Regions from separate parts of the Geomicrobium sp. JSM 1781026 genome, predicted to be linked through region 1. Evidence: predicted binding sites of a transcription regulator. Region 1 holds the regulator's gene; the other holds the start of a gene.
The links. The regulator Rex, encoded in region 1, represses fermentation and respiration genes when NADH is low (regulators of the CRP and FNR family bind a similar motif). The targets are predictions, from matches to a motif close to TTGTGAAATATTTCACAA.
Positions count from the first base shown of each region.

Region 1 (15,163 bases):
TTCCGCCGCCGGCGCCTTCTGGCTCTGGGTGGTCGGCAACGACTGCTTCTGTTGTTAGGAACAAAGCAGATACAGAGGCTGCGTTTTGGAGTGCTGAACGCGTTACTTTTGTTGGGTCAACAATACCTGCGTCGAACATGTTTACCCACTCGTCTGTTGCCGCGTTGTAACCAACACCGATTTCTTCTGTCTTTAAACGCTCAACAATGACAGACCCTTCAAGGCCAGCGTTGTGTGCAATTTGACGAACAGGTGCTTGAAGCGCGTGAAGAACGATGTTGACACCTGTTGCTTGGTCTCCTTCAGCTTGGATCGCTTTAACAGAGTTGTACACATTAACAAATGCTGTACCACCACCGGAAACCATGCCTTCTTCAACCGCTGCACGTGTTGAGTTCAAAGCATCTTCAATGCGTAGCTTACGTTCTTTCATTTCTGTTTCAGAAGCTGCACCTACTTTAAGGACAGCAACCCCACCAGAAAGCTTCGCAAGACGCTCTTGAAGTTTTTCTTTATCAAATTCAGAAGTTGTTTCTTCTGCTTGTGATTTGATTTGGTTTACACGAGCTGTAATTTGGTCAGGCGCTCCTGCACCTTCAACAACTGTTGTGTTGTCTTTTGTAACAACGATTTTAGACGCGCGACCGAGTTGGTCAATCGTTGCTGACTTCAAGTCGTGTCCAAGATCTTCTGTAAGAACTGTTCCGCCTGTAAGAACTGCGATGTCTTCAAGCATTGCTTTACGACGATCACCAAAGCCTGGTGCTTTCACAGCGACAGCGTTGAATGTTCCACGAAGTTTGTTAAGCACAAGTGTTGCAAGTGCTTCGCCTTCCACATCTTCAGCGATGATGAGGATAGGACGGTTTTGTTGAACAACTTGCTCAAGAACTGGAAGAACTTCTTGAATGTTTGAGATCTTCTTGTCTGTAATGAGGACGTAAGGATTCTCAAGCTCTGCTTCCATCTTCTCGTTATCCGTAACCATGTAAGGTGATGCATATCCACGGTCGAATTGCATACCTTCTACGACTTCTAGCTCTGTTGTGAATCCTTTTGATTCTTCAACAGTAATAACGCCGTCGTTTCCAACACGGCTCATCGCTTCAGCGATAAATTCGCCAACTTCTTCGTCGTTTGCAGAAACAGATGCTACTTGCTTAATCGAGTCGCGACCTTCGATTTCCCGGGAAATCTTTTGAAGTTCTTCAACAGCAACTGCTGTAGCTTTTTCGATTCCACGACGAACGCCCATTGGGTTTGCACCAGATGTAACGTTTTTAAGTCCTTCTTGGATCATCGCTTGTGCAAGAACCGTTGCCGTCGTTGTACCGTCACCGGCAATGTCGTTTGTCTTGCTCGCAACTTCGGATACGAGTTGTGCACCCATGTTTTCAAAGTTGTCTTCAAGCTCAATTTCCTTTGCAATCGTCACACCATCATTTGTAATTAGTGGTGAACCGAATTTCTTTTCAAGAACAACGTTACGTCCTTTAGGTCCGAGTGTAACTTTAACTGTATTTGCGAGTTGGTCAACACCGCTTAACATTGCGCGGCGTGCGTCTTCACTATAACGAATATCTTTAGCCATTGAAATTACCTCCTAAATAAATGTATCTAGGCAGCGAGCCTAAGAGAAACTTCCTTAACCGATGACGGCTAAAATATCACTTTCACGTAAGATCAAATATTCATTGTCTCCGTGCTTTACTTCTGTTCCTGCGTATTTAGAGAAGATAATCGCATCGCCTTCACTTACTTCTGGAGCTACTTTCTCACCGTTTTCAGTGACACGACCTGTGCCAACAGCTACAACTTTACCTTCTTGTGGCTTTTCTTTAGCAGAGTCAGGAAGTACAATCCCGCTCGCTGTTTGTTCTTCTTGCTCAACTAGTTCAATAACAACACGATCACCTAATGGTTTTAACAAGGAAAACAACCTCCTTTGAGTTATGTTGTAAGCACGTCTCTTCTTCAGTTGTTATACTGGGTTCAGTGACTGTACAAGGGATTTATTAGCACTCACTCACGACGAGTGCTAATTCCACTTTCAATAATAAAAGTTTCACCTAAATTTTGCAAGTGGTTGACGAAATTTTTTTGTTACGAATGTTGTTTCAGACAATACGCGTTGTGACATGCTACAATAGAATTGCTTTTTCTTAATTCCCGAACCTAAAGGAGTTTTGTTCCTTGAGTTACACGCTACGATACTGGCTCGTTGTGATCGCATTTATTGTTGCCCAAGTGCTATCGCTGACGTTGAGCATTGTGTTTGGTTTATTTTCTAACATGAGTTTAGAAACAGCCATGTCCATGGCTGTCGTCATTCCGTTTTTCCTCGGTGCAGTTACGATGATGTTGCTTATTCGAAACGCACATCCGCTCATGAGACCGGAGAAACCCCGTTCTAATATAGGGCCAACGATTGGTTGGATCTTTGCCGGTGTCGCTCTTGCGCTCATTGGTCAGAACCTCGGATTTGCTATTCAGTCTGGGTTATACGGAGCCCCCCGTGAATCTGAGAACACGATGATGTTATTAGAAGTCATGAGTTCGGTTCCAATTATGTTGCTTGCGGTTGTCATTTTCGGTCCGATCATGGAAGAGATTTTGTTTAGACAAGTGATTTTCGGCAAGTTATACAAACATATGAACTTCTTCTTTGCTGCTGGATTGAGCTCCTTAGCCTTCTCCATTGTTCACATGGAGATCGCGAATATTTTCGTCTATGCAGGAGCAGGTTTTGCCTTTGCTTTCGTCTATGTGATGTCGAACCGCATTATCGTCCCGATCATTGCACACTGTCTCATGAACGCCGTCGCCTCATTACCGATCCTTCTTGAGTATCTAGGCTATGACGTTTTGGAAATGATGGAAAATGTTGAGCAGATGACGCAGTTCATTACACCGTTAATTGGCGTGTTCTTCTCATGAATCCGCTTATTCTAGCGGTATTGTATTTCTTAGTCGGGAATTTGTTTGTTATGTTTGCGATCGTTCATGTACAAACGGAAGGCTGGGAATTCTTTTCGGTTTTATTTATAAGCATTGCCGCGGCTGATTACATGCTCGCCTGGCACAACTTACAAAAACGAAAACAAAGCCAAAGCAATCAATGATGAACGCTTTTCGATTCGCCCCAACCACGAATGGTTGGGGCGAATATCACCTTTCACAGTCGTTTGCTGTACATACGTATGATTTTACGAAAATAAAAACTGAGCCCATTCCAAGTTGAATGAGCTCAGTTTTTTTAGGTTTACTCTGAATATGTGTCAGACTCTGCCATTTGCCGTTGTGCTTCAGCTTCTTCTTTTAATCGTTTCTTGTAAACCGCCCTAGAGATGACGAGGCTTAATTCATAAAGTAGCAATAACGGTACGGTAACCATAAGGTGGGAAATCAGTTCCGGTGGCGTAATAAATGCTGCGATAACAATGAGTACGAAGTAGGCGTACTTCCGAATTCGGTGCAAAAACATCGGCGAAATGAGGCCGAGTCGGGTTAAGAACATAATGAGCACCGGCAGCTGGAATAAGAACCCAAACGGAATCGTTAACCGAAATAAGAAAGAAAAGTATTCTTTAATTCCGTATTGCTCTGTAATGTTGAGTCGGTCCCCGATACTAGCTAAAAACTCTAATAGATAAGGAATGAGGATATAATAAGAAAAGGCAATACCACCGAGGAAAAGCAAAACCGCAAGTGGGATATAAGATAACGTAATCTTCTTCTCTTTATCCGCCAAACCTGGGGAAACAAATGCCCACATTTGATACCAAATGACTGGAACAATTAAGATTAAACCGATGACAAAAGCAAAGTTAATATACACTTGCAACGGGTCAGTAAGCTGAAAGGCGTTCATCGGGAAGTCTTGGGCTTGTGGGATATTTTGTAAGTATTCAATGACCGTAGGCGCAGCTAGAAATCCTCCAGCCATACCGACAACAAGATAAATCGCAACGATAATTAATCGTTTGCGCAGTTCTTCAAAATGGGCGAGAAAAGTCATGTCTTGTTGTTTCATCTACACCCGTCCTTCATCCAAATCATAATCATTGTGTTCTCCATCTATTTATTCTTCTTCGTATCGTTAAGAACGTTCTGAGTTGCCTTTCGGAACTCTCGTACGGCACTTCCCGTCGCACGTCCTACTTCAGGAAGCTTATTCGGACCAAAGACGATGAGTGCAGCTATGAGGATTACGAGTATACTGCCAAATCCAATATTCATAGTGTCTCCTCCTTTATATTACTTTGTTTGTAGAGGGTAATGTTTGAGAAAGTATATTAAAGATTGCAATTCAATCGAAAGATCAATGTGATGCAAACGGATGTGATCAGGAACGCTCAGTCTCGTAGGAGTAAAGTTCATAATGCCTTGAATACCTGTATTTGCCAAGCGATCTGCAACCGTTTGTGCAACAGCTGACGGAACGGCGAGGATTGCCGCTTTAATGTCGGTTGTTACCTTTTCGTCTAGTTCATCCATATGACTAATGGTGACCCCGCCGATTTCGTGACCGACAAGTGAATGATCATTGTCAAATGCTCGAACGATTTGCGTGTTGTTGTTTTTGGCAAAGTTATAGTTAAGCAACGCTTTGCCTAAGTTCCCAACACCCACTAATATAACATGTGTCGTCTCGTCTTGATCGAGTGTTTTGCGGAAAAATGATAACAAATAATGAACATCATAACCATATCCTTTACGACCTAGAGCGCCAAAATACGAAAAATCCCTTCGAATGGTTGCTGAGTCAATCTTCACCGCTTCGCTCAATTCTGTTGAGGACACGCGTAACTTACCAGAACCATATAGGTTCTCAAGATAACGATAATATAAAGGCAAGCGCTTAGCTGTTGCCTGGGGTATTTTCTGTTGTTCCTCCATAGGCATTCCCTCACGATCGGTCTTCTCTTTACAGCTAGTATTATAACATGTTTTCACCAAAGTCGCTGTACGCTTGACCTATCCGACGTTGTCTTATAACGTTAGACTAAACAGTCTCGCAGATGTCTGCGTAAAAGGATGAGCCCATTGATCATACTGCAATGTGACCGAATTTCGAAATCATTTGGAGTCGACTCCATATTACAAGATATAAAAATGGAAATCAAAAGCGGGGAACGTGTTGCGCTCGTTGGCCGCAACGGTAGTGGAAAAACAACACTACTCAAAATTATTACCGGTGAAATGTCTTATGACAGCGGTGAAGTGATTATGCCCAAATCGGTGAACGTCGGCTTTCTCGCCCAGGACACGGGCATGAACTCGACACGCAGCATTTGGGACGAGATGCTTACCGTGTATGAACAGGTCATCAAGCTTCAACATGAACTCCGAGCACTTGAAGAACAAATGTCTGACCCAAAAGTATTTGAGGACCCCGAGCGGTATGAACAGACGTTGAAAGAATACGATGACAAACAAGAAGCCTTTCAAAATAAAGGTGGCTTCCGTTATGAAGCGGACATTCGCAGCATCCTATCTGGGTTAAATTTCGATCACTTACATTACACCCAAAAAGTTCAGACGCTTAGTGGTGGCCAAAAAACGAGATTGGCCCTCGCTAAACTTCTCTTATTAAAACCAGACTTGCTCATTCTTGATGAGCCGACGAACCATCTGGACATTCATACACTATCATGGCTAGAGAATTACTTGAACGGGTATGATGGCGCTGTTCTCGTCGTTTCCCACGACCGTTATTTTCTTGACCGAATCGTAACAAAAGTATATGAAATTGCCCATTTGCAAGCGACCGTCTTTACAGGCAATTACACAGATTACCTCATTGAGCGCGATAAACGTCGAGAATTACAACAAAAAGCGTATGACAAACAACAAGAAGAAATTGAACAGCTCGAAACTTTCGTCCAAAAAAACCTCGTTCGCGCTTCTACGACGAAACGTGCACAAAGCCGTCGCCGAAAATTAGAACGAATGGATCGAATCGACGCTCCCCTCTCTGATCAAAAGAGTGCATCGATTTCTTTTGATATTGAACAAAAGAGCGGAAATGATGTAATCAGTGTGAGAGACCTCTCATTTTCGTATGGTGACTTGCCCGTTCTCACCGGAGTGAATCTAGCGATTACACGCGGTGAGAGTGTTGCGATGATTGGACCGAATGGCACTGGGAAGTCCACGCTCTTGAAGATCCTCGGTGGGCGTCTTGAAGCCGAGAACGGAAATGTGCTGCACGGGAGCAAAGTAACTGTAGGGTATTACGACCAAGAACAGCGTGATTTGAACGCGAGTAAAACCGTGCTTCAAGAACTTTGGGACGAGTATCCCCATGTGTATGAACGGAACATCCGTACGGTTCTCGGTCGTTTCTTATTTAGTGGGGAAGATGTGCTAAAACCTGTCCACAGTCTGAGTGGCGGGGAGAAAGCACGACTTGTTCTTTCTAAACTGATGATGAAAAAGGCAAACTTGCTACTCTTTGATGAGCCGACGAACCATTTGGACCTCGACAGTAAAGAAGTGCTTGAAGAGGCGTTGTTGGATTATCCAGGGACGAGCGTATTCATTTCGCATGACCGTTATTTCTTAAACCGTTTATCTACACGAACACTAGAATTTCATGAAGGCTCCCTTATTGAATACCTCGGAAACTATGACTATTATTTAGAGAAAAAAGAAGAAGAAGCAGAGCGGGAACGACTGCGACTTGCTGAACTTACTGACGACCGTGTAGTAAATGCCGCCCCACCTGAATCATCGCAAACCGCAAAGAAAGATTTTATGCAAGGCAAAGAAGATAAACGAGAAGCGCGCAAACGCCAAAGACAGATTGATATGTTAGAAGAAGCCATTGAACAACTAGAGGCGGAAACCGAACAATTACAAGCACTTATTCTCCAGCCCGACGTATACGAAGACTTCGCTCGGGCGGCAAAGATCCAAGAAGATATCGAACAAAATGAACGAAAGATTGAAGAACTCCTGGAAGAATGGCAGGAATTGCAATCATAAAACGATTGCCAATGCTTAAGACATGTGCTAATATAATCAACTGTTGTATAACCTCAATGATATGGTTTGAGGGTCTCTACCAGGAACCGATAATTCCTGATTACAAAAATGGCTGTTTTCATTTTTGTAATCAGGAATTTTTTTATGTCTTCCTGAACGATGATGAACGCCATCACTACTAAACAGGAAGAAGGTTGTTTGTATGAATTGGAGAGTGTACATTCTCGCCGCCGCAGCTTTTTCAGTCGGTCTCGTGGAGTTAATCGTTGGGGGTATACTGCCTGTCATTGCTGCTGATTTGGATGTAACCATTGCATCTGCTGGTCAGCTCATTACCGTGTTTGCCCTTGTTTACGCAATTTCAGCACCTGTATTAATCTCAATAACTGCGAAAGTTGAACGGAAGAAATTATATATCATTGCACTCATTATCTTTACCCTTGGAAATATCATGACGTACTTTAGTACGACTTTCGCTCTCGTTATGATTGCCCGTGTTATTACAGCCATGAGTACGGCTCTAGTTGTCGTCTTATCGTTAACCATAACAGCGAAAATTGTAAAACCTAGCCATCGGGCAAAAGCGATTGGCCTTGTGTTTATGGGAATCAGCTCTTCTCTCGTTTTTGGTGTCCCAGTAGGTATATTCCTAACAGAAGTATTGGATTGGAGAACGGTCTTTTTAGGCATTGCCCTTCTATCTTTGCTTTCAATTATTCTTGTGAGCTTGCTCATTGAGAAGATGCCTGTGGAGAAAGTTGTACCGATCCGTGAGCAAGTACAATCGTTGAAAAGCATCAAGATTAGCACTGCTCATTTAGTTACGTTGTTCATGCTCGCCGGTCACTACGTGCTTTATGCGTATTTCACACCATTTCTTGAAGAAGCGTTTCAGATGGAACCGCTATGGATTAGTATTTCTTATCTAATCATTGGTGTAGCATCTATTGGCGGGAATGCACTCGGCGGTGTACTCAGTGACAAGTTTGGATCAAGAACGTCCATACTTGCTGTCGTATCCACATTTGCCGTCGTGCTGTTCGTCATCCCTTTCACGACCGGATATCTATTAATGTTCCTCGTGTTTACCGCATTATGGGGTGGCCTAAGCTGGGCACTCACTCCGGCAATGCAAAACTATTTAATTCAATCGGCGCCAAAAACATCCGACATCCAGCAAAGTTTAAACACTTCCGCTTTGCAATTTGGAATCTCCATCGGTTCAGCAGTTGGAGGACTCGTACTTGCATTTACAGGAACAGTAATGAGTCTCGCAAGCTTCGGAGCGGTTCTCGTTCTAATTGCATTTGGTTTTGCAATCGTCTCATTACGCAGACCACAACTGAACTATACTCAACAGTCAGCAGAAGTAAAGTGACACAAAAAGCCAGCCTATAGTCGACCTATAGGCTGGCTTTTTTATCAATTATCATCGCAAATATAATCTCCTTGCCAGTCCCAAACGTAAGCTTCGCTTAGCTCTCCTTCAATCTTTAAACCAACAGGGACAAGGGAGAAAGAACGATCACGTTGCCATAGGCGGCAACTTTTTAAATACGTCTTATCATACGCAAATGTGTACGTCTCCAGTTTCTCGAGAACTTCCTCAGGATCTTCTTTTACTCGAGTCTGAAGATATTGACGCTCTTCGGTGAGTAAATCAGATTTAAAGTATCCGAGCAGGTGGTAGAGCGCATTGGACAGCTCAGGCAAGTCCGCGGAATGCACTCCTCTATAAGTCCTGTCAATTTCCTTTAACCGAAGAAACGCAGCATTCACATCGCGTTCGTTTGGACGTAAATGATGGCGAATGTCCCGATATGCTGATTGTGAGCAAGCGAGGACGAAGTATTTATTTGCTGCCCATACAGCTTCAGCGGCTTTAGAGACCGCCTTTCGAGAAGTAATTCGTGACATTCTGTTTTCACCTCACATGTGTAGTAAGAGGGAGGTTTGGTACCCCATTTAATTTCAAATCAGCAACGTTCTTCTTTTTCCATTCTACAAACGCAGCTGCACCAATCATGGCTGCATTATCCGTACATAAAGATAAAGGTGGGATGATGAGTTGCACACCGATACGCTCCATCTTATCTTTCATAGCACTGCGTATCGCTTGATTTGCAGCCACTCCACCTGTAACAATGAGCTGTTTCGTGTCATAAGAGAGCGCCGCTCGCGATGCCCTTTCTACGAGGACCTCAACAATACTTGCTTGAAAGCTCGCTGCAATATCTTCTGCGTGAATGTCTTCGCCTCTTTGCTTTTGATTGTGCACATAGTTTAAGACCGATGACTTCAATCCGCTAAAACTAAAATCATACGTATCTTCCTCTAACCATGACCTAGGAAAATCGATCGTTGGTTCCACTTCTCTGGCGAGCCGATCAATGTGTGGTCCGCCTGGATACGGTAGACCAATGGTGCGAGCTACCTTGTCATATGCTTCACCAACAGCGTCATCTCTTGTCTCGCCAATAACCTCATAACTTCCCTCTGTCTCCATGTAGACTAAAGACGTGTGTCCACCTGAAACAACAAGTGCCATCGCAGGGTATTCAATCGTATCAACCAAGTTCGTCGCATGAATGTGACCTGCAATATGATTAACTGGAAGCAGTGGTAAGTTGTGTGCATACGCAACCGCTTTAGCCGTATTCACACCGACTAACAGAGCACCTACTAGGCCAGGGCCTTCAGTAACCGCCACAGCATCAATATCATCATACGTAAGGTTCGCTTCAGCTAGTGCATGCTTGATCACCGTTGTCATATTTTCAACGTGGTGACGAGAGGCAACCTCTGGCACAACGCCTCCAAATTGTTCATGAATCGCAATTTGCGACGCTACTTGATTGCTCAAGATCTCTTTTCCACCTCGAACGATTGCTGCGGCTGTCTCATCACAGCTCGTCTCAATAGCAAGAATTGTAGGGGTTAACAATGCTTCATCTTCCTCTCTAACTAGGTTCCATTTCAAGCGTCATAACAAAAGCGTCCTCTTTTGTATCCGTATAATATCCTTTTTCGATCCCCGTCTTCACAAATCCAAATTTCTCATATAACCGTTGTGCCGCCGTGTTGCTCGTGCGAACTTCCAACGTCATCTTTCTCGTATCGTATTGCTTTGCCGTCTCCAAAACTTCTTGAAATAACTGTTCACCATACCCATGCCTTTGCACGGAAGAATGGATAGCAAAATTCGTGATATGCGCTTCTTGCATGACGAGCCAAACACCACCATATCCGACGATTCGTGCGTCTAACTCTAACACGAAATAATGAGCAAACGGATTCTTCACAAGCTCATTAACAAATGCGTGCTCTGTCCACGGCATCGTGAATACGTCCTGTTCAACGATGAGTACTGCCGGTATGTCAGCAACCGTCATCCGTCTAATGTTCACCAATTCGCGAGCACCATTACCCATCATCACGAGATTCTTTCTGGATATTTTTCTCCGCCTCTGCCAATTGCAAATACCGGGGGACAACCGTGTCTACATTCGTTGCAGCATCTTTTTTACTTGCCAAATGGATCATCTCACTTGGCTTCGTGCGGTTGTCTGTCGCGCCTCCAAATATTGCTCGTTCGCCAAGAACTTCTTGGATTTGTTCTTTATGGTTTTCTAGATCTAAACTTAGAAAAAGAACGTTGCGCTCGAGCGTGTCCAGTTCTTTTAGCAGATCACTCATCAGCACAAGCTCGTCCTCACGGATTTGAGAAACTTCTCCATCATTTGATTCATACAAACCAGCATATACTTGCCCTCGTCTAGCATCAATAAACGGACAAATCACGGTGCTCGTATACTTCCCATTTTGGGCTAACAGCTCAAGTGAAGATACTTCATATAAGGGGATGTCCAATGAACTCGCCATCGCCTTAGCCGTAGCGACGCCGATACGCACCCCTGTATATGATCCAGGACCCGTCGTCACAACAATGCCGGTTAGATTTTTCATTTCCAGATTCGCTTGATTCATCACCTCATCAATGCCTGGCATGAGGCGAAGAGAGTGATTTTCTTTTTTGTACGTCGTCCACTCTGCAACAATCTCGCTGTTTGTACCGATTGCAGTACCTAACACATACGTGGATGTATCCATAGAAAGAATCATCATTCATACACCTCCAACACAGATGTATAATGCAAAGCATTTGTTTTGATTTGTAAACGTCGCTCTTGCTCTCCAAGTCGTTGGAGGGTAATATGAACGGTATTTTCAGGCAATGGTACGCTCAATCGTGATGGCCATTCAATGACTGTTACTCCGTCTCCATCAACAAATTCAGAGAGACCGAGATCTTCCTCATCGCTCTCGTCCAAGCGATACGCGTCAATATGGTAAAAAGGAAGCCTTCCTTTATACTCTTTGATAATGGTAAATGTTGGAGAATTGATATTCCCTTGAACACCTAGGCCTCTTCCAAAGCCTTTACTAAAATGCGTTTTCCCTGCACCTAAATCCCCGTCCAACGTATAAACATCCCCTGGTTTGGCGACTTGTCCTAGCTGTTCCCCTAGACGCATCGTTTCTTCTGTATCATTCGTCAATATTTCGTATTCTCTCATGCCCTCACCTCTATTCAAGAACGATGTGTATATCCTTCACGCACAAGGCGTGTTTTTTGTGTGGTCGAGTTTAACGTCACATCTGCACCTTTTCCGATGACATGACCGATTATTGTAAGTGGATCTCCTATACGTTTTGCCTCTTCAGCAATACGTGGCCAATCCTCTTTCGAAACCGTACCTAGCAATTGAAAATCCTCACCACCGTTAAAGGCAAACCGCAAAGAAAGTTCGCGCCCAAACGTCTCTTCCATCAACTCTGGCATCGGGATGTTGCTTTCCTCAAGTTCAATATGAACGTCACTACTTTCAGCAATCTCCCATATTTCACTTGATAAACCATCACTGATGTCATTCAATGCCATTCTCGTTGAGTTCTCGGTGAACATTTGCGCAACCCCAGTATGCATCAGCGGTCGTTGATGCGCCTCAACAAATGCTTTGTTCGGGTTAGCATCTTGATTTAATAACTGCTCGAGACCTGCAGCTGAACCTCCTAATGAACCCGTAACGAAAACAACATCACCGACGCGTGCACTACTTCGAAGTAACGCCCTTCCCTTTGCCACTTCACCGAGAACCGTCACAGATATGTATAGTTCACTTTTTGATGTCACACTGTCACCGCCAATGAGATGAACCCCTTGTTGCTGTGCCAAGCTTTGCATTCCATCATAAATTTCAAGAACTTCATCATCAGACCAACCACGAGGAACAGCAATGGATACAAGGTAATATTTAGGCTTTCCACCCATTGCAGCTACATCACTAATGTTTACAGCGAGCGCCTTATAGCCAATGTCTGCCGGTTTCATCGTTGATCGTTTAAAATGCACACCTTCGCATAGCGTGTCGACACAACAGATCGTCTCCAATTCAGCATTTGGCTGAATAATTGCTGCATCATCCCCAATTCCGACACGCACACCTGGCTGTTTATCTTCAATTGTATTATGAATCCGTTCTATTAAGCGAAATTCATCCATCATTTATACCCCTTTAAGTCAAGGCTCATAACCAATATTCTAGCATACAATTGGTGCACGTACACGAAAGTACACGCATTGTAAAACTGCCCCAAAATGCGGTTCATGAGGGTATTTGGAGGAAGAACTTCTCTCATTTTTCCAAAATCCCCACAGAAGAACCGTAAATGCCAACATAAGCGCGTTTACGGTGGGATTTCGTAAGTGTTCTGGATAATAATAAGTAAAATCCCCACACACATTATCGAGCAGAGCCCGACCCATTGCGAACGCTAATTTTTTGTCGTTGTTACTCTATGCAGTGGATCATTATCGCAAATAGGCACACACAGTTACTTAGCGTTATGCTTTCGTTGGACACTAAAAATCTGCAGCATCGTCACATGAGTAGGTTCGCTTAAACACAAAAAAACAAACGATTTGTCGTTTGTATGTTTAATTGAGCTATGTATTTTTGGTTGCAACTTCCAGGCACTACAACCTTTTCTCAAAGAGAAGGAAAAATTCGACGTAGTGTCGAAAGTAATTTGGTTGCACTCTCCGAGTACTACAATCTAAATATTAATTGGTTGCACTCACTCAGTACCACTATCCCCTCTTGCTTCGAAGTTTAGCCGACGTAGTGTCGAGGGTAAAATTGGTTGCACCTTCCAGGCACTACAATTCTTTCTCGCAGAGAAGAAAAAAATTCGACGTAGTGTCGAGAGTGAAATTGGTTGCACTCTTCGAGTACTACAATCTAAAGAATAATTGGTTGCGGGAGGAGGATTTGAACCTCCGACCTCCGGGTTATGAGCCCGACGAGCTACCAGACTGCTCTATCCCGCGATGTGAAAAAACCTGGCAACGTCCTACTCTCACAGGGGGCTGCCCCCCAATTACCATCAGCGCTAAAGAGCTTAACTTCCGTGTTCGGCATGGGAACGGGTGTGACCTCTTTGCCAATGTCACCAGATTCGTTTGTGGTGTCTCTCAACGCCACGTGTAATAATATATCATGGAAAAAAAGATAATGCAAGGCATCTAGAAAAAAAGTTTATTTATTTTTTTGCAGCCGCTAAAGCAAGGCGCAATTCTTCAATGATTTCCCCGCTATCTTCTAGGCCTACAGACATTCTCACAAGTCCTTCCGTTATACCTAAGCGTTTTTGCAAATCACTCGGAATGCTGCGGTGGGATGTTTTTAGCGGGTAAGAAACTGTCGTTTCTACTCCTGCCAATGTGGGTACAATTCGAATCCATTGTAAGCTCTTAAAAAATGTATACGCATCAAATTGATGGCCGAGGTCGAAACTTACCATCGCTCCATTACCATGATCACTTAAGGTGTTTGGATAGTACACCTTCACACCTGGTTGCTCTTGCATAAAGGTTGCCACTTCTGCCGCGTTTTTGCTTTGTTGATTCATTCGAACGGAGATCGTCTTTAATCCTCGTGTCGTGAGCCATGCTTCGAAGGGGCTGACATTCATACCTAACTGGATGACTTTTTTCTTCGCCTGCTCAACTAACGATGATTCTCCGACAAGGACGCCCGCGGTAACGTCACTGTGCCCACCAATATATTTGGTTGCACTATGTACGACCAAGTCTGCCCCTAATGTATAAGGCCTAACAAAATATGGCGTCGCAAACGTGTTATCGATCATGACCCTGACGCCGTGACCCTTTGCTATTTGCGTGAGTTGTTCAATATCTTCAACCCTTAGAAGGGGATTGGCTGCAGTCTCTCCAAAAATGAGCGTTGTCTTTTCTGTTAATGCACTAAGGATATTGTTCTTATCGGCAAAAGAGGCCGTGTTTATTTGAACATTCCAGTCCGTAAGAAAGTTGTGAAAGAGGTCATACGTCCCCCCGTACACATCTTCTGGAATGAGCATATGATCTCCTGGTTTTACGACAGCTAAAACACCTGCAAGGATCGCAGACATTCCTGATGACGAAGCCACACCTGCGGGCGCCTCCTCCAAACCAGCAACAAGATCTGCTAACTCGTCTGTATTCGGGTTCCCATAGCGCGTATACATGTACCGTTCATTTTCAGGAGAGAAAAACTGTTCCAAATCATCTAAATCCGAAAAAGCGAAGGCTGACGTCTGATAAATCGGGGTTGCTTTACTATGTAAATGATTCTTTTTCCCAGACTCTTGATGAATAACTCTCCAGTCGAAATGCTTCATGGTGACTCACTCCTTTTTTCGAGTTTATCACAGTCGAATGTCGGAAACGATGACTAAAAAGAAATCTGTGAGAAAATATGACATAGTATTCTTTATATTCGATTCTGACTCTATACTTCGCTAGTATAGAATCAGAACCAAAAATTTGCTTCCTTACACTTCCAATGTCGCCATTTCAACAACTGTGCGCGCGGCTTCATTTCCTGTGTTTGGATGCTTAATCCCCGTTCTAGCCAAAGCTTGTTCACTCGTATCCGTCGTTAATACACCAAAAGTGATCGGAATATCTGACTCAATATTAAGTGAGCTTACACCACTCGTCACTGCTTGGCACACATAATCATAATGTGATGTTTCTCCCCGTATTACGGCCCCGAGTGCAATGACACCATTATAGCGTTGACTTTCTACCGTCTTACGGGCGGCAAAC
Region 1 is NZ_JBHFQF010000018.1:1,826-16,988, forward strand. Features, by position in the region: gene groL (chaperonin GroEL) at 1-1,591, opposite strand, end outside; gene groES (co-chaperone GroES) at 1,646-1,930, opposite strand; gene ACE1TF_RS19740 (CPBP family intramembrane glutamic endopeptidase) at 2,194-2,937, shown strand; gene ACE1TF_RS19745 (DUF4305 domain-containing protein) at 2,934-3,122, shown strand; gene tatC (twin-arginine translocase subunit TatC) at 3,263-4,033, opposite strand; gene ACE1TF_RS19755 (twin-arginine translocase TatA/TatE family subunit) at 4,078-4,239, opposite strand; gene ACE1TF_RS19760 (redox-sensing transcriptional repressor Rex) at 4,258-4,899, opposite strand; gene ACE1TF_RS19765 (ABC-F family ATP-binding cassette domain-containing protein) at 5,038-6,990, shown strand; purine riboswitch at 7,014-7,113, shown strand; gene ACE1TF_RS19770 (MFS transporter) at 7,193-8,368, shown strand; gene ACE1TF_RS19775 (DUF1722 domain-containing protein) at 8,413-8,907, opposite strand; gene tsaD (tRNA (adenosine(37)-N6)-threonylcarbamoyltransferase complex transferase subunit TsaD) at 8,915-9,934, opposite strand; gene rimI (ribosomal protein S18-alanine N-acetyltransferase) at 9,951-10,397, opposite strand; gene tsaB (tRNA (adenosine(37)-N6)-threonylcarbamoyltransferase complex dimerization subunit type 1 TsaB) at 10,414-11,115, opposite strand; gene tsaE (tRNA (adenosine(37)-N6)-threonylcarbamoyltransferase complex ATPase subunit type 1 TsaE) at 11,112-11,567, opposite strand; gene thiL (thiamine-phosphate kinase) at 11,582-12,553, opposite strand; tRNA gene ACE1TF_RS19805 (tRNA-Met) at 13,305-13,381, opposite strand; rRNA gene rrf (5S ribosomal RNA) at 13,392-13,508, opposite strand; gene ACE1TF_RS19815 (trans-sulfuration enzyme family protein) at 13,594-14,733, opposite strand; gene ribH (6,7-dimethyl-8-ribityllumazine synthase) at 14,887-15,163, opposite strand, start outside.

Region 2 (15,163 bases), on a different contig from region 1:
AGCGAAAACATCGCATCCACAAATGGCGGGGCATTGTTTGCCAATATAAATACCTCAACAATCATGACGAACTGTCGCTTTTTCAACAATCAAGCGAATAATGGCGGCGCGATTTTTGTTAATCCAACCACGATTTTCGAATTGCGCGATAGCGAATTTAATAGCAACTCAACAAGCGCGAATGGAGGGGCTGTTTATTTAAACAATAACAGTAACTCCGTTCTTAGTGGAAACTCCTTTGTATTCAATACAGCAGCAAATGGCGGGGGCATATTCTTAAATAATTCAGCGATCATGAATTTAAGTGGCAGCACGTTCACAAGTAATGCCGTGTCGAGCAGCGGGGCCGGAATTTTTCTTAACACGAATACCGAGTCAACCATCTCTGCTTGTACGTTTTTTAGCAACGCTTCAACGAACGCTGGAGCCATCTATGTGAACTTTGGCGCTACGCTTCAACTCGTGAACAGTTTCCTTGATTCAAATTCAGCAGCAAATGAAGCAGGCGGAGTATTTATAAATACTGATGCTGTAGTTTCAATCATTAACACAGAAATAGACCGTAATACGAGTGACGTTGGCGGAGCAATATCGATTAATACAGGGGGTAATGCCCTCATTCAAAATGGTACGATTCTCGATAACAGTGCCGCGACGCAAGCGGGTGCGATTTTCAATTTAGGAACACTCACATTAAGTGACCAAGTAAACTTTGGCTCTGTTGGTTCTAATGAAGCACCAATTGCACCAGGGATATTAAATGCTGGAATATTGAATGTTCAAAATCTCATTTTAGACAGTAACGGTCTATTCATTGCGACTGCAGACAATGTTGTGCGCATCATAAACCCACTGCTTCCAGGTTCGATATTCCAATTAGACACTACCGACTATGTCTTTCCAGATCCAGAAAGAAGCCCTATCGTCATTGCCATCCCAACAGAGACTTACCCTGTGTTAACGCAAACTGACGCTGATGCGTTTCTCAAACCTGTAACTGGATTTGAGGATTGGAACATCCAGCTCCTCAACAACCAGGTGGTGCTCGTATTCAACCCATCTCCTGGCCAAAACACGATTACGTACCTGAACGTGTTAGGTGACGTTAATCCGAATCCAACGAGTTATCAACCAGAAGACTTGCCGATTATTCTACAAGATCCAGGACCAGTGGAAGGTTTTGAATTTATCGGTTGGTTCGATGCAGCAGGAAATCAAGTGACGGTTATTCCTGAAGGCACAACAGGTGACATTGTTCTGTTCGCAAGATATCGTGAGAGTGATGTTGTCATCGGTGACCAAGTTATTCAAAATAAAGTACGTATTGATTGTGATCCGTGCGATTGTAAAAACGAATAGAAAAAAAACGTTCACGATTTATTCATGAACGTTTCTTTTTTGTTCTAATTAATTCGTTCCACCGTATATCCTCGCTCTTCCAGGAAATCATGAACGCCTGGCTCGATAAAAAAGTGGAATGCGCCGATGAGCGCCAAGTAGGTTTGACCGTCATCTTCTTGCAAGATTTCATCAATAATATCGGCATTGCGCTCGTTTCGATCCCACAAATACACTCGGTCATACTCTTCCCCATACGTCACTTCTTCCCAATATTCAATTAACGGTTCTTCTTCTCCTTCTAGCCACATTTCAACCATGTCATCCCCATCTACATCTGGCATATCGACGTCCTCGGGGTTCATCACATCTTCAAGTTGTTCAAGTTGAAGTTCGAGGGACTGCTCATTCAATGCGAGCAAGCTAATTATTTGTCCTTCAAGCTCCTCAATTTCTTTTCCGTCTTCAACGGCACGTTCGAGGTAATGCCAATCGACGCCAGCATCAAACGTCGCATTTCCTTCTTCCTCTTCTTGAAGTCCGCTCGTAATGTACCACGGTTCCAAGCTGTTGACCACCTCTTCTGGCATTCCTTGAGCTTCCATGATGGTGACGATCTCTTCATACATTTCCTCGTCAATCACATCTTCGAGCAACGTGTCATCATCAAAGGTAATCAAATCCATCATCTCTTCTTCATTTAAGCCCCCTGATGGGTCCATGCGGGGCCAGTCAATTTCAGGAAGAAGTACATCCGCCTCTTCATAGGCGGCTTCTAGTTCTGAGTTGAGTGGATACATGTCAGCAAACGCAGTATGAATCGTGCCTTGCAAGTAGACCGTCGTATCCCCTTCCTCGATCTTCCAAAGAAAACCGCCACCCTCCCCTTCTACGGTCTGTTCTTCTTCAGATTCAGGGGCATCTGCTTCTGCTTCTTCGGTTTGTTCCTCTTCATCCGTCGCACAAGCGGTCAAAAGTAAGAGCATTCCCATTCCAGCTATCCATTTTTTCATGATCGTTCCTCCATCGTTGTTTTTCTGTTCACCCTCTATATACACAAATAAGACCCGGTCAAAACTCGAAGGTAGCCGTTCGGTTATGAAGAGTCCAAGAACGGTCGTGAAGCGACTCAAAAAGAACGCCCCATCGACATTGGTTGGGGCGTTCTTTTCTGTCACGTTTTATCTTTTGAGGCTATAAAGAAGGCAATCACAATCGCTGCGATGAGCACAAGGAACGGAGCAACGAGAATGAGAAAGTCATCTAGCATGAGCTCAACCCCTCTTTCCTTTTACATACTTGTCATCAAATAAGAAGAGACGTACAAGCAAGTAGAGTGACGGCAATAACAACAACATGCCGAGGCCAAACACGACGATGAGCGAGATGGCCATCGCATCATTTGTAAAACCGTCGTAAATCGTTAAATACGGATACAAAATATATGGGTAATGGGAGATTCCATACCCGAAGAAGGCGAAAGCAAATTGTCCAATCATGAGCCAGACCGCGAGACCAAACCGCTTCGCTCGCACGATGAGCACGAGCGTCGCTACCCACAATACGAATGAAATGGCGAACATCCACCATAGATTTAGAATGCTTTCGAAGTGATGGATGTTATGATTTCGAAGCTCCACAATGATTCCGCTTGCGGCAACAATGAGTGGCACAGACCAAATCATCGCGTACTTGCGCATGAGTGATGTGGCTTTGCCGTCGCCGGTTTTATTTGCATACCACGTGAGAAATACTGACGAAATATATAAGACAGCCACGATACTCAACACGACGATCGCCCACGTGAGCGGACTCGTAAATAGCCCGGTATAATCGAGCACCGGGTTGCCATCTTCGAAATAGACAAACCCGCCTTCTGAAATCGTGAGCACGACCGATAGAGACGCAGGAATGAGAATCCCGGACACCCCATACATAAACGCATACCCTTTATGCCCTTTGGCACCGTATGATTCAAACGCATAATACGAGCCGCGGATGGCAAGAAGGATAATTGAAACACTCGCTGGAATGAGCAGTATCGTTCCGAAATAATACGCACTGTCAGGGAAGAAACCAATGATGCCGACAAAGAAGAACACGAAAAATACATTCGTGACTTCCCACACCGGCGACAAGTACCGTTGAATGACTTTGCTTAAAATGTGCTGTTTGCCTGTCATAATACTGTGCGTATTAAACACTCCGGCTCCATAATCAATCGAGCCGACAATGATATAAAAGAAAAGGAAGAGCCATAGTACGGAAATCCCTACAACTTCTAAACTCATCGCTCATCCCCTCCTGTAAACTCCTCGAGTTCTTTTTCCACCGGCTTACCGCGGAACATTTTGCGTAAGACGACGATTGTACCCACACCGAGGATGAAATAGAGCAACACGAAGCCGATGAACACAAGGTCTACATAACTGGCGGTCGTTGCCGCTTCGTCTACCGTCATAATGCCTCTTAAAATCCACGGCTGACGACCGACTTCAGACATCCACCAACCTGCTTGAATCGCTAAAAACGAGAGCGGACCTCCAAGCACAATGAGCCAGCGATACCACTTTCGATCGACAAACTGCCAGTTTCTCCACTTTGCGACCACATATACGAAGGATAGCGCAAGCATGAACATCCCAATCGTCACCATCGTATCGAAGAAGTAGTGGATAATAAGTGGCGGCTGTAATTCTTCTGGAAACTCTTCTAGCCCGGTCACTTCCGCCATTGGATTGCTGTGCGCAAGTATACTTAGCGCATAGGGAATCTCAATGCCATACTGAACTTCTTGGTTGTCATCAAGGATCCCCCATAAAATGAGCGGCGCCGCTTCTTCTGTTTCGAAATGCCACTCGGCAGCGGCTAGCTTTTCAGGTTGGTGCTCTGCCAAATACTTACCGGATAGGTCACCAATAAGTGCGGTTGCAATCGCAAAAACGAAACCAACCTTCATCATGACATTCAATGATTTTTTGTAATACGTTGTATGGCTTCCCTTCAGCAGGCGAAACGCCGCAATTGCTGCCAACATAAAGGCGACCGTCATATACGCGGTTGCAAGAACGTGGGTAACCTTCGTTGGCATAGAGAGCGTGAACATCGCCAGCAACGGATTAATGTCAACCATTTCCCCGTTTACGAGTTCAAAACCTCCAGGTGAATTCATAAACGAGTTCACAACTGTAATAAAGAACGCACTCATTGCCCCACCGATCGCGACAGGCACAAGTAACAACAAATGCTTTCTTTGATCATCAAAGCGGTCCCAAGTATATAAATAAATTCCTAGAAATATAGCTTCAAAGAAAAACGCGAACACTTCCATAAATAGTGGAAGGGCAATAATATGTCCAGCAAGCTGCATAAAATTCGGCCATAGAAGCGCGAGTTGCAAACCAATCGCAGTACCCGTGACGACGCCGACCGCAACGGTGACGACGAACCCTTTGGCAAGCCTTCTCGCCATAAGGATGTAGTGAATATCATCTTTACGGATTCCTAGCCAATGAAAGAGCATAATCATGAGTGGCAGCCCGACACCCACAGTCGCATAAAATATATGAAAAGATAGTGTCAATAACGTTAACAGTCGACTCATCAAAACCGGATCATCAATAAACATCTGCTGCCTCCTTTTCCATACGACCCGAAAAAGATTGTGCACAACTTCACAATCTTTTAGTTTTATTATACCAGCTGTATATGTAGGATGACATGTGTATGGTTTGACTATTTTATGAATGTCTAGACACAGTTTTAAAATTTGTCACTCGTCGTCATCATCTAGCTATACCCGTTTTTATTTACACGGTACACCTGCAAATTTGAACGTGTAGGCAGCGCAGCATGTGACCAGGTGGAATTTACGGTTCCTACCGCTTAGAAACGTGAATAAAACCAGCTCATGCAATGTTGAGCGAGCTGGTTTTATTGGGGTGTGAATGCTTTTTACATGGATGTGCACGTTTTCGACAAAGAAGTGCACATTTCCGACACGAGAGTACACCTTTCCGACACCGATGTGCTCACTTTCGACACGGGAGTTGGTATTGTACCTAAGAGGCAGACCCATACTGGTTGTATATTTGACACGCGTAGCTGTGGGGCGACGCGCAAACGGCATGCGCTCGCTTTCGACATGGATGTGCACGCTTTCGACAAAGGAGTGCACATTTTCGACACCGATGTGCTCACTTTCGACACGGGAGTTGGTATTGTACCTAAGAGGATGATCCATACTGGTTGTATATTTGACACGCGTAGCTGTGGGGCGACGCGCAAACGGCATGTGCTCGCTTTCGACAAAGGAGTGCACATTATCGACACCACAGTGCACGGTTTCGACACGAGAGTGCACATTTCCGACACCACAGTGCACGCTTCCCACCGCGCACCCTCTCGCTCCGCACCTTGCACAGGAACGTCGCTGCTCTTAGCGGCTAGCCAACCCTTTATTCCACCAACTTGCTGCAATATCTACTTCCTTATTCGTTAACTCATGACCGTGATCGGTGAGTTCCACAGTTACATCCGCACCGAAGGTTTCTAATTGCTGTCTAAGGGCATATGCCTCTCCTGGCGGGGTAATTGCATCTCGAGATCCACTCGTCATGAAAATCGGCATCCCGCTAAGATCACTTCGCTCGGCTTCAGGGTACAGATGGCTCGGGTGAAAAAGGAGAGCCGCTGAAAAGAGCTCGGGTTGCTGAAGAAGCATGTTTACGGCCAAGTTCGCCCCATTCGAATAGCCTAACAGATGAATATGTTTGCGGTTCACTTGGTTATGCTGGACGTAATCTTCAATGACGTGTAGCACCTCTTCGGCACGTTGATTGATTTCTTCTCTATCAAACTTTCCGTCTGTCGGCCGCTCAAAATGACGAAACCCACCGTGGTCACGCACTGACCCGCGTATTCCTAACACTGACTGCCTTACGTCAATTTCCCCAACAAAGCTGAGTAAGTCGGTTTCTCTCCCCCCACTTCCGTGAAGTAGCACAAATGTGTGTGGGTGATCCGTACTCTTATGAAAAAAATGCTTCATCGTTATCGCTCCTTCCCGTTTGACTTTCTATCAGTTTATATTTAAACTGATAATAAATCAACTGTGAGGTGAAGGGTATGAAATTACGCGGTCAACACCATATTTCATCGTTAACAAAAGATGCGAAAAAGAATCTTGCCTTTTATCGGAATGTACTCGGAATGAAACTCGTAAAGAAAACCGTCAACCAAGACAACACGTCGTTTTATCACTTATTTTATGCTGATGAACAAGGTACCCCAGGCACTGAAGTTACATTTTTTGAGATTCCAAACCTCGCCCAAAAACATGACGGCACAAACACCATTAACGACATATCTTTACGCGTGTCTTCCGTCGCTGCGCTTTCATTTTGGAAAACTCGCTTTGAAAGGTACCAAGTGACGCACAATGAAGTCCAAACGATGAACAACGCCGCTGTTCTCCCTTTTCAAGACCCTGAAGGACACAAGATGTTCCTCGTTGCCGACAGCGACTTGGACGACAAACGGGAACCATCTTCACCTGAAGAGATCCCGAATGACTACAACATCTTAGGTCTAGGTCCTGTGCGTTTGAAAGTTCAATACGTAGAGCCAACGAGCGACGTATTAACTGACGTGCTCGGCTTCACGAAAAAAGGCGAATATAAAAACGGTGAGCATCGAGTTTTTGTATTTGAAGCAGACCGGGCAGGTTTATCAGGACAAGTACATGTCGAAGAAGATAAGACCTCACCAAAAGCAAGAGAAGGAAGAGGCAGTGTGCACCACGTCGCATTTCGGGTAGAAACCGAAGAAGAACTCCAGCAGTGGGTAAAACGAATTGAAGAGGAAGGCTTTCAAACGTCAGGCTTTGTAGACAGGTATTATTTCCGTTCTCTCTATTTCAGAGAACCCAACGGTATTCTGTACGAACTGGCGACCGATGGACCAGGCTTTGCAATCGACGAACCCGTTGATCAATTAGGAAAATCTCTTTCTCTCCCTGACTTTCTTGAACCCAACCGAAAGGAAATTGAAGCAAAACTCCAGCCGCTGCAAACGTAATGACCGGCCGCCCGTACGTGGGCGGTTTTTTACGTTCATAAATTCGGCCATGCCCCGAACACATTTTCCAATTTTCTTAGCGTATAAATAAAAGAAATCCTCGTCATAAGGAGGTTCGAATGAATAAGCTACACAAGTACTTTGAATCGAATGACGGACGATTAATTCATAAATGGATCCATTACTTTGACATTTATGAGCGCCATTTTGATCGTTTTGTCGGAACAGACGTTAACATTTTGGAAGTCGGTGTGTCACACGGAGGGTCGCTTCAAATGTGGAAAGAATACTTCGGAAAAGGTGCCACCATCTACGGACTAGACATTAACCCCGTGTGCAAATCCTTTGAAGAAGAGCAAGTCAACATTATTATTGGCGACCAAGGCAATCGCACCTTTTGGCAATCCATTAAGCCTACCTTACCGGAAATGGACATCATTATTGATGACGGCGGGCACTTCATGCACCAACAGATCATCACCTTTGAAGAAATGTATCCATTGTTGTCTGCGGATGGCGTCTTCCTCATCGAAGACTTGCACACAAGTTACATGGAGGAATACGGCGGAGGATATGAAAACCCAAACAATTTCATTGAATATTCAAAGCCGTTCATTGATCAATTGCATGCGTGGTACTCAAGGGACTCACGTTTAGCTGTGACTGATTTTTCTAGATCTGCGTGGTCGATGAGCTATTACGACAGCATTCTCGTGATCGAGAAACGTCCGAAGCAGCCCCCTTACGACAAGATGACCGGCAAACCCTCTTGGTAACTTTATTGTTGCGCGCAAACGTTTACGATTGCGTGCAACCGTAGGTTTGGACAAGCACCTCTTGAGGTAATGTAAAATCATAGGAGGGTTGCAGGATGAGTAAATTTTATGATGACATCGATTTCGACAATACCGATTTCCGTAAACATCCGGAACGTTACCGGGTCGGCAGGGGCGAGCAAGGTGTGCTTCTTGTCGAGCCTTATAAAAGTGAAATCTTGCCAAATTGGCGATTTAAAAGCGTGTCCATTGCCGAGGAGTCGTCGGAGAAGATATATGAGCAATACGCCCAGTACAAAAAAGCAGGCGATTTTGTCGGAATGGATATGGCGAGAAAGTTTTTACAAATGGGCTACACACGCGCCCGACGGTACGCCAATTATCCAGGAGGTAAGAAGTATAGCAAGAATGGCGAAGTGAACGAGAGAAAAATTGATGAGGAAAAAGCAGCCGCAGCGGCTATTTTTGAGAAAAAATGGGTCTCAGTGCGGGAAGATGAAGAGTATTTGCAGTTGAAGCACGAACACCAAAAAAAGTACGGGTAGTAAACACCTTCCAAAGTGCCCCGCTTCCTCGTCGTGAGGCGTCACAAGACACGAACCGTCCCAATTGCGCTAAAAAACACCGTAAAATGAGAAATTTCTCATTTTACGGTGTAGCCGCCATCCATCACATTCGTTTGACCTGTAATTCCTTGTGACGCTTCATCCGCTAAGAACAGTGCGTAATGGGCGATCTCTTTGGGTTGGAGTAATCGTTGCTGCGGAATTAACGGGTAAAACTTTTTCTCGAGTACTTCTTCTTCTGAAACGTTCATTTCACTAGCAAGGTCATCGAGTTGCTTTTGTACGAGATCGGTTCGAACATACCCAGGGCAAAGGGCGTTCACGGTAATTCCTTCTGCCGCACACTCTAGCGCCGTCACTTTCGTCAAACCGACGAGCCCGTGCTTTGCACTATTGTATGCTGATTTGCCCGCATACCCTATGAGACCATTAATGCTCGCCATGTTAATGATGCGGCCGTACTGTTGCTGCTTCATCATTGGCAGTACTGCCTTCGTCAATCGAAACGGACCCGTAAGCATCACATCAATCATCGTTTCAAATGTTTTCGTTGGAAACGTTTCAACCGGAGATACGTGTTGCATGCCTGCATTATTCAGCAGTATATCCAACCGTCCGAACCGCTCTACTGTTTGCTGAACCGTCTGCTCAATCTTCGATTCATCCTGCACATCACATACTAATGCAAGCACGTCCTTGCCTCTCCCTCGCAACTGCTTAACTCGATCATGAAGTAACGACTCATTGCGGTCAGTCAACACGACGTTCGCACCCGCATCAGCGAACCGATTGGCGATCTCCCAACCTAAGCCATTCGCTGCCCCTGTAATTAGCGCTGTTCTCCCTTGTAACTGATTCACATCCATTCCCCCGTTTCGATAATTTCACTCTCCAGAGTATAATCAAACCGAATCGTTTATATGTTTTTGACGTACACATATTGTTCTCCGATCGGTCCTTCGATCCGACGTTCAGAATCTGTAAATCCAACGCGTTTGTATACCATTTGTGCTGCAATATTTCGATGATTTACAGCTAGTACTACTTGGTCACATCCTGGGAACTCTTCTCGAACAAACGCTGGCAATTGGTTCATGCTCTTCTTCGCGATACCTTTGCCTTGCTGTTTGTAATCAATGGACAAAGCTGTAAGTAACATCGCATGAGGATTATCGGTGTATTCTTGCACTCTCTTTGTGGCGTGCAATAAGAAGAAACCGACAGGTTCATTATCTTGTAAAATGACAATACGATACTGACCTTTCTGAACCTCACCCATTGCAGAAGGTAAAGATGTAAACTTCTCTTGCTCAGACGGAAGTTCAAATTCGTTTAATTTTTTCTCATGTTGATTAGAATAAAACTTTAGTGCCACATCTGTTTCCATACATGAACCTCCAACATAGCGTCATTGTACTCATTATACCAAATTTGTAGTTTGACACTTTATTTTTCTTCAGTTACATTAAAGATATTAAAGACTCTATATATCTATAATAAAGGAGACCGACAATTGCATTCACATCATGAACGTTTACAAAGAAAGATTGAAGCACTTGAAAATCAAGACAGAACACAAAAGCTGCCTGCCGACCAGTTATTGGACCGTTTGCACATCAAGCCTGCGGCAAACATCCTTGACCTCGGAGCGGGCACTGGCTACTTAACACTACCGGTTGCGGATCGTACAGCTGGTACGGTATATGCCCTTGACCGTGATGAAAATATTCTAGCCTACCTTTCGCAAAAGGCAAAGGAACAAAACCATCATAATATTACCCCAATAACGGGCGATTTCACATCCATCCCTCTTGGAGATGAAACGGTGGATACAACGCTCGCTTCCATCTCGCTTCATGAGACCCAACAATTGCCCGACGTATTGAAAGAGATTCACCGTGTTCTACAAAATGACGGACAGTTCCTCTGCTTAGAGCTGGAACACACCTCTTCATCCTCTGGACCACGTGTGTCATCCGAGCAAATGTCATCTGCCATCATGGCTGCTGGCTTTGAAATCGTTGAGCAACTACCCCTCGACTTCAGAATGGGTGGAGACCCTGCTTACCTTATTATTGCGCGGAGATAAGTTCCGACAGCGAAGCGACTCGCGCAGGGCCAGGCGGGGACAGCATACAAAAGGATGTTGAGGCGTTAGCAAATCTGCGCTCTAGTTTCACGAAATCAGCACTAAAATCGCTAAAATGAGCAAACTTGCTCGCACAATGGGTAAACTCGCGCGCAGAACTGGGCACGTCTCCCTGCCCAATGCCCCCGATTTCGAAGTGCGAAAATGCTATCGGTGCGACACTCGCAGAGCCACCCCAGGCGGGGAACGGCATGTCGAAGTGTTCCTATCACAAATACAGATAATGGCTCGTATTCGTGGAGCGATGCTGTGCAAGACGAGAAAACCCAAACGATGTGTAAAACCGGTCGGCTTTTTTTGAATCGGTATACAGCGTCAGAACGTCATAGTTTGGCTTTGCATACTGAATGATTGACTCGAGCATCAGTGTGCCTGTGCCTTTCCTCCGATACGGCCGAGACACGTAAAAACGGCGCAACCGACCGACCCTTGTTGCGTCGCAATAAGGGTCGGTATTCAGGCCGGCAATGGCGATGAGCTGACCGTCACTCGCATAAGCCCCGACTAAACATTCGCCGAGCTGGTCAAACCGGTTTGTTCCTTCTTCATAATCACGCAGTAACCGTCTAATGAACCGAAACCCCTCTCGTTGGCTTTCATCGACTAACAGAGAAAGCATAGAGAGAGAAACACGGTCTAACTTTCTCACCGTAACCACGAGCTTTACTCGTTCCTTTCGATCAATTGTTCAGTAAAGCCAAGCATCTCTTCATCGCTGATGTCTGTGTCGAAATAGAAGATGATCCACCCATGATCATTCATGTTTACAAGGTGGTTCGTATAATTGTCGGGCCCAAATTCACCGACAGAAACCGAATGGCCGGCAATCTCTATCTCTTCGCTTTCGGTTAGCGCTGTTTCAAACTCTTGGATTTGGACTTGAATTGCGGTTTCCCCAACGAACCCTTCATACAAACTCTCAAATTCATTCGTCTCTGGAAACTCAGGTGCAGGCTCATCGGAATCAGGCTCCCCGTAGTTGATCGAAAGCGTATCAAAGCTTTCAGACCCTTGGATATACGCAGATAAAATCTCAAACTGGTCATGTTCAGCAATGGTTGCGTTAAATTCGCTTTCTTCAATTTGTTCGTTAATTTCAGCTACTGGGTCATTAGACTGTGAAGCACAGCCTATGAGAATCATGGCGACTAATGGAAGAACAATCCATCGCATCGGGCATCGTCTCCTTTGACACGAAGTACTACTCACATACCCTTTATTCATACAATTAACCCTTTTTTGAACTTACTTGAAATGTAAACACCAATCCACCTACGAATAAACAGCTACTCAAGACCCACTCCATCGCTGTGACGGGCAGTCCCGGAAAAACGATAAACACTGAGCCGCTCAACAAACCAAAAATGGCAGCATAGGTTGTTCTTCGGTACCGAGTCAGAATAAATCGGACCACTTTGCCCATGATGAGAATGCCAACGACGACCCCCGAACCGATCGCAATAACAACCGGTAGCTCAAACGTTGTGAGCGCCAACAGTGCCGTTTCATAAACGCCTAAAATGACAAGAATGAGCGCACCACTCATCCCTGGCAACACAAGCGCCGTACTCGCAAACCAACCGGCAATAAACAAATACACGTAATCACTGAAGGTCAGTTCCATCATGACTCGTGCGTCTGCCCCGACGACCCCATTCAACATAACGAGAAAAAGGATACAGCCGATCATGAGCATCACCTGGGGAAAGCTGTACACTTGCTGCCTTACTGAAGCGAGCCCGTCCCGCCAAATAAATGGCAACATTCCAACGATCAGCCCGATAAATAGAAAACCGATCGGTATCGGAAAATGCTCTAATAGATAGCTAATAACGGAAATCGTTAAACCAAGTCCGACAAGAATGCCGACCCCGATTGGCAAAAGAAAGCGAATCGCTTTCTTATATTCGTTCGTTGTGAGGGTGTGAATGGCGTGGATCACGATTTCATAGATGCCTAACAGCATAGCAATGGTGCTGCTACTCACTCCTGGAACGGTTTCGACGACGCCCATCATCATGCCTTTTACTGTATTTCGCCAGTTCAACGTACCCCCTCCATCATGACCGCCACCGAGCGAATCCGCCTTCGGTGTTCATAATCTGACCGGTGATCCATGACGCCTCTTCCGTGAGAAGCCAGGAGATAAGCCGTGCCGGGTCTTCGGGTTCACCGAATCGGTCAAATGGGAACTTCGTGCGTGTTTCCTCCCACAACTGATCGTTCAGATAGCCGGTATCGACCGGTCCTGGGTTCACCGTGTTCACACAAATGTTCTGGTCGGCGAGTTGGTCAGCGAGCGTGAGTGTAATGTCTGCAAGCGCTCCTTTGGCGAGTGCATAGGCAACTTCACCGGGCATCGGTCCTTGTCGTTGACCTGAGGTCATGAAAATGATCTTCCCTCGGCCCCGCGTCGGATCGTATTGATCGGCAAACGCCTGCGCCAACAATACGGATGATCTCGTATTCACTTTCCAGTGATTGTCTAGCATTTGTGCCGTCAGGTTGCCGAGTGGGCCATCTCCACCTGACCGTGCATGATTACAAACGATCGCGTCAATAGCACCATGCTCTTTGACGACCGTTTTAATGAGCGTTTCTGCACTGTCTTCCTGGAGGAAATTGCTATGATAATGGCCGAACTGCGCACTAGGGATCATCTCTTGTTGAATTCCTGCAACCACTGCCTCGAGATGATCTGCACCCCACGCTTGCTCTTCATCGTGAGTGCGAAAATGTTGAATTATGATGGATGCTCCGTAAGCGGCACACTGCTTTGCAATCGCATAACCAATGCCAGCTCTACGACTCACACCTGTAATGAGTACGGTCTTTCCTTGTAACGGGGAAGGGTTTCTTTTTTGCGGTTTCAAACTTCCACCTCTTTCGAAATCTTTGCATACACACACGTATCTCTCATTTCACGGGGGTCAAAGGCGGCAGTGTCGTCATTTCTTAAGATTCCTTCCAGCATAAACCCTGCCTTCTCCGGAATAGCGCGACTTCTTTGATTGATTCGGTCACAGCGAATTTCAACTCTTCTCGCACGGAGTTGCTCGAACGCAAATTGCGTAATCCCAGCAACGGCCTCTGATATGTACCCTTGTCCACGTTGCCTTGTATCGACCCAATAGCCGATTTCAAACTTCCGGACAGCCCAATCAATCCGATGTAGTCCTGATACACCTACAAGTCGGCTCGTATCTTTTCTAAATAGTAGAAATCGCAAGTCTTCCCTTTTCAAAAAATTGATGTGCGCTTCTCGGAGATCAAGCTCAACATCCTCCAGCGTACGCTCCTTTTGTGCAAACGGTAGCCAACGTTTTAGTTCTGATTTTGAAGCACGTATCGCATCGTAAACAGCTTCACCATCCCCGGGCAGCGGTAGACGAAGCAACAGCCGGTCGGTCTCAAATTGTTGCGGAAAATCAAGCAATAACGGATTCAACGGCCCCACCCTTTCACGTATTCCTAGTATATCATTTTAAAAAATAAATGTATAATGAACTTGACAAAAAGTAAAGTTAACCATACATTAATAACTAGGTGATACGATGAAAATTCGAAATCGAGTGAAAGATCTCCGTGCCAGAGACCAATTTACGCAAGGAGATTTAGCACAGGCCGTTGGCGTGACACGCCAAACGATCGTCGCTTTAGAAAAAGACAATTACACCCCTTCCCTCATCTTGGCGATGCGAATTGCAGAAGTGTTCGAATTACCCGTTGAACAAATATTTACATTGGAAAAAGAGGAGGAAACGACATGAAGATTGTTTGGGGACTCATTTGTTCATTTGTAACGTTATTTTTGTTCGGCTGGAGTTTAGTTGCCATCTTTAACTTTGTCCACGAATTCGTAGGCTCAATTCAACAACCATCACTCGCAGCTTCCGCTTCATTAGACTTGATGCCTATTGTTCTAATTGCCATTTTCGCAGCCGTCCAGTTTTTCATCGCAAGGGCGAAAAAAATCCCATACCGTAAATCGGTATGGCTCCCGGCAGAAATTGAAGAAACCGACGAACGAGAGAAAACCATTACACAAAAAGCGAGCCGAGCTTCTTACGTAAGTATGTACTATGCCGTCCCGCTCGCTGGTGCCCTCATTACGTTATATCCACTCGTGATGACGACCCTACCCTATTTTCCTGTGTTGGTCGTCATGCTCATTCCTCTCGTTCAAGTGATTGTGTATGCCATCACTTGGAACCGGGCGTATTATGCGTTCTAACTCATTGATTTACGAGGCGGTC
Region 2 is NZ_JBHFQF010000002.1:305,199-320,361, reverse strand. Features, by position in the region: gene ACE1TF_RS04510 (hypothetical protein) at 1-1,359, shown strand, start outside; gene ACE1TF_RS04505 (TraB/GumN family protein) at 1,404-2,351, opposite strand; gene cydS (cytochrome bd oxidase small subunit CydS family protein) at 2,513-2,608, opposite strand; gene ACE1TF_RS04495 (cytochrome d ubiquinol oxidase subunit II) at 2,613-3,629, opposite strand; gene ACE1TF_RS04490 (cytochrome ubiquinol oxidase subunit I) at 3,626-4,966, opposite strand; gene ACE1TF_RS04485 (alpha/beta hydrolase) at 5,777-6,388, opposite strand; gene ACE1TF_RS04480 (ring-cleaving dioxygenase) at 6,466-7,416, shown strand; gene ACE1TF_RS04475 (class I SAM-dependent methyltransferase) at 7,536-8,192, shown strand; gene ACE1TF_RS04470 (DUF4385 domain-containing protein) at 8,288-8,737, shown strand; gene ACE1TF_RS04465 (3-hydroxybutyrate dehydrogenase) at 8,836-9,624, opposite strand; gene ACE1TF_RS04460 (GNAT family N-acetyltransferase) at 9,675-10,145, opposite strand; gene ACE1TF_RS04455 (class I SAM-dependent methyltransferase) at 10,272-10,847, shown strand; gene ACE1TF_RS04450 (GNAT family N-acetyltransferase) at 11,116-11,565, opposite strand; gene ACE1TF_RS04445 (hypothetical protein) at 11,571-12,080, opposite strand; gene ACE1TF_RS04440 (DUF368 domain-containing protein) at 12,136-12,954, opposite strand; gene ACE1TF_RS04435 (SDR family oxidoreductase) at 12,968-13,780, opposite strand; gene ACE1TF_RS04430 (GNAT family N-acetyltransferase) at 13,777-14,355, opposite strand; gene ACE1TF_RS04425 (helix-turn-helix transcriptional regulator) at 14,462-14,677, shown strand; gene ACE1TF_RS04420 (hypothetical protein) at 14,674-15,141, shown strand.
Region 2: ACE1TF_RS04490 (cytochrome ubiquinol oxidase subunit I) is a predicted target of Rex. The motif match lies at 5,001-5,018, and genes of this name have one in related genera.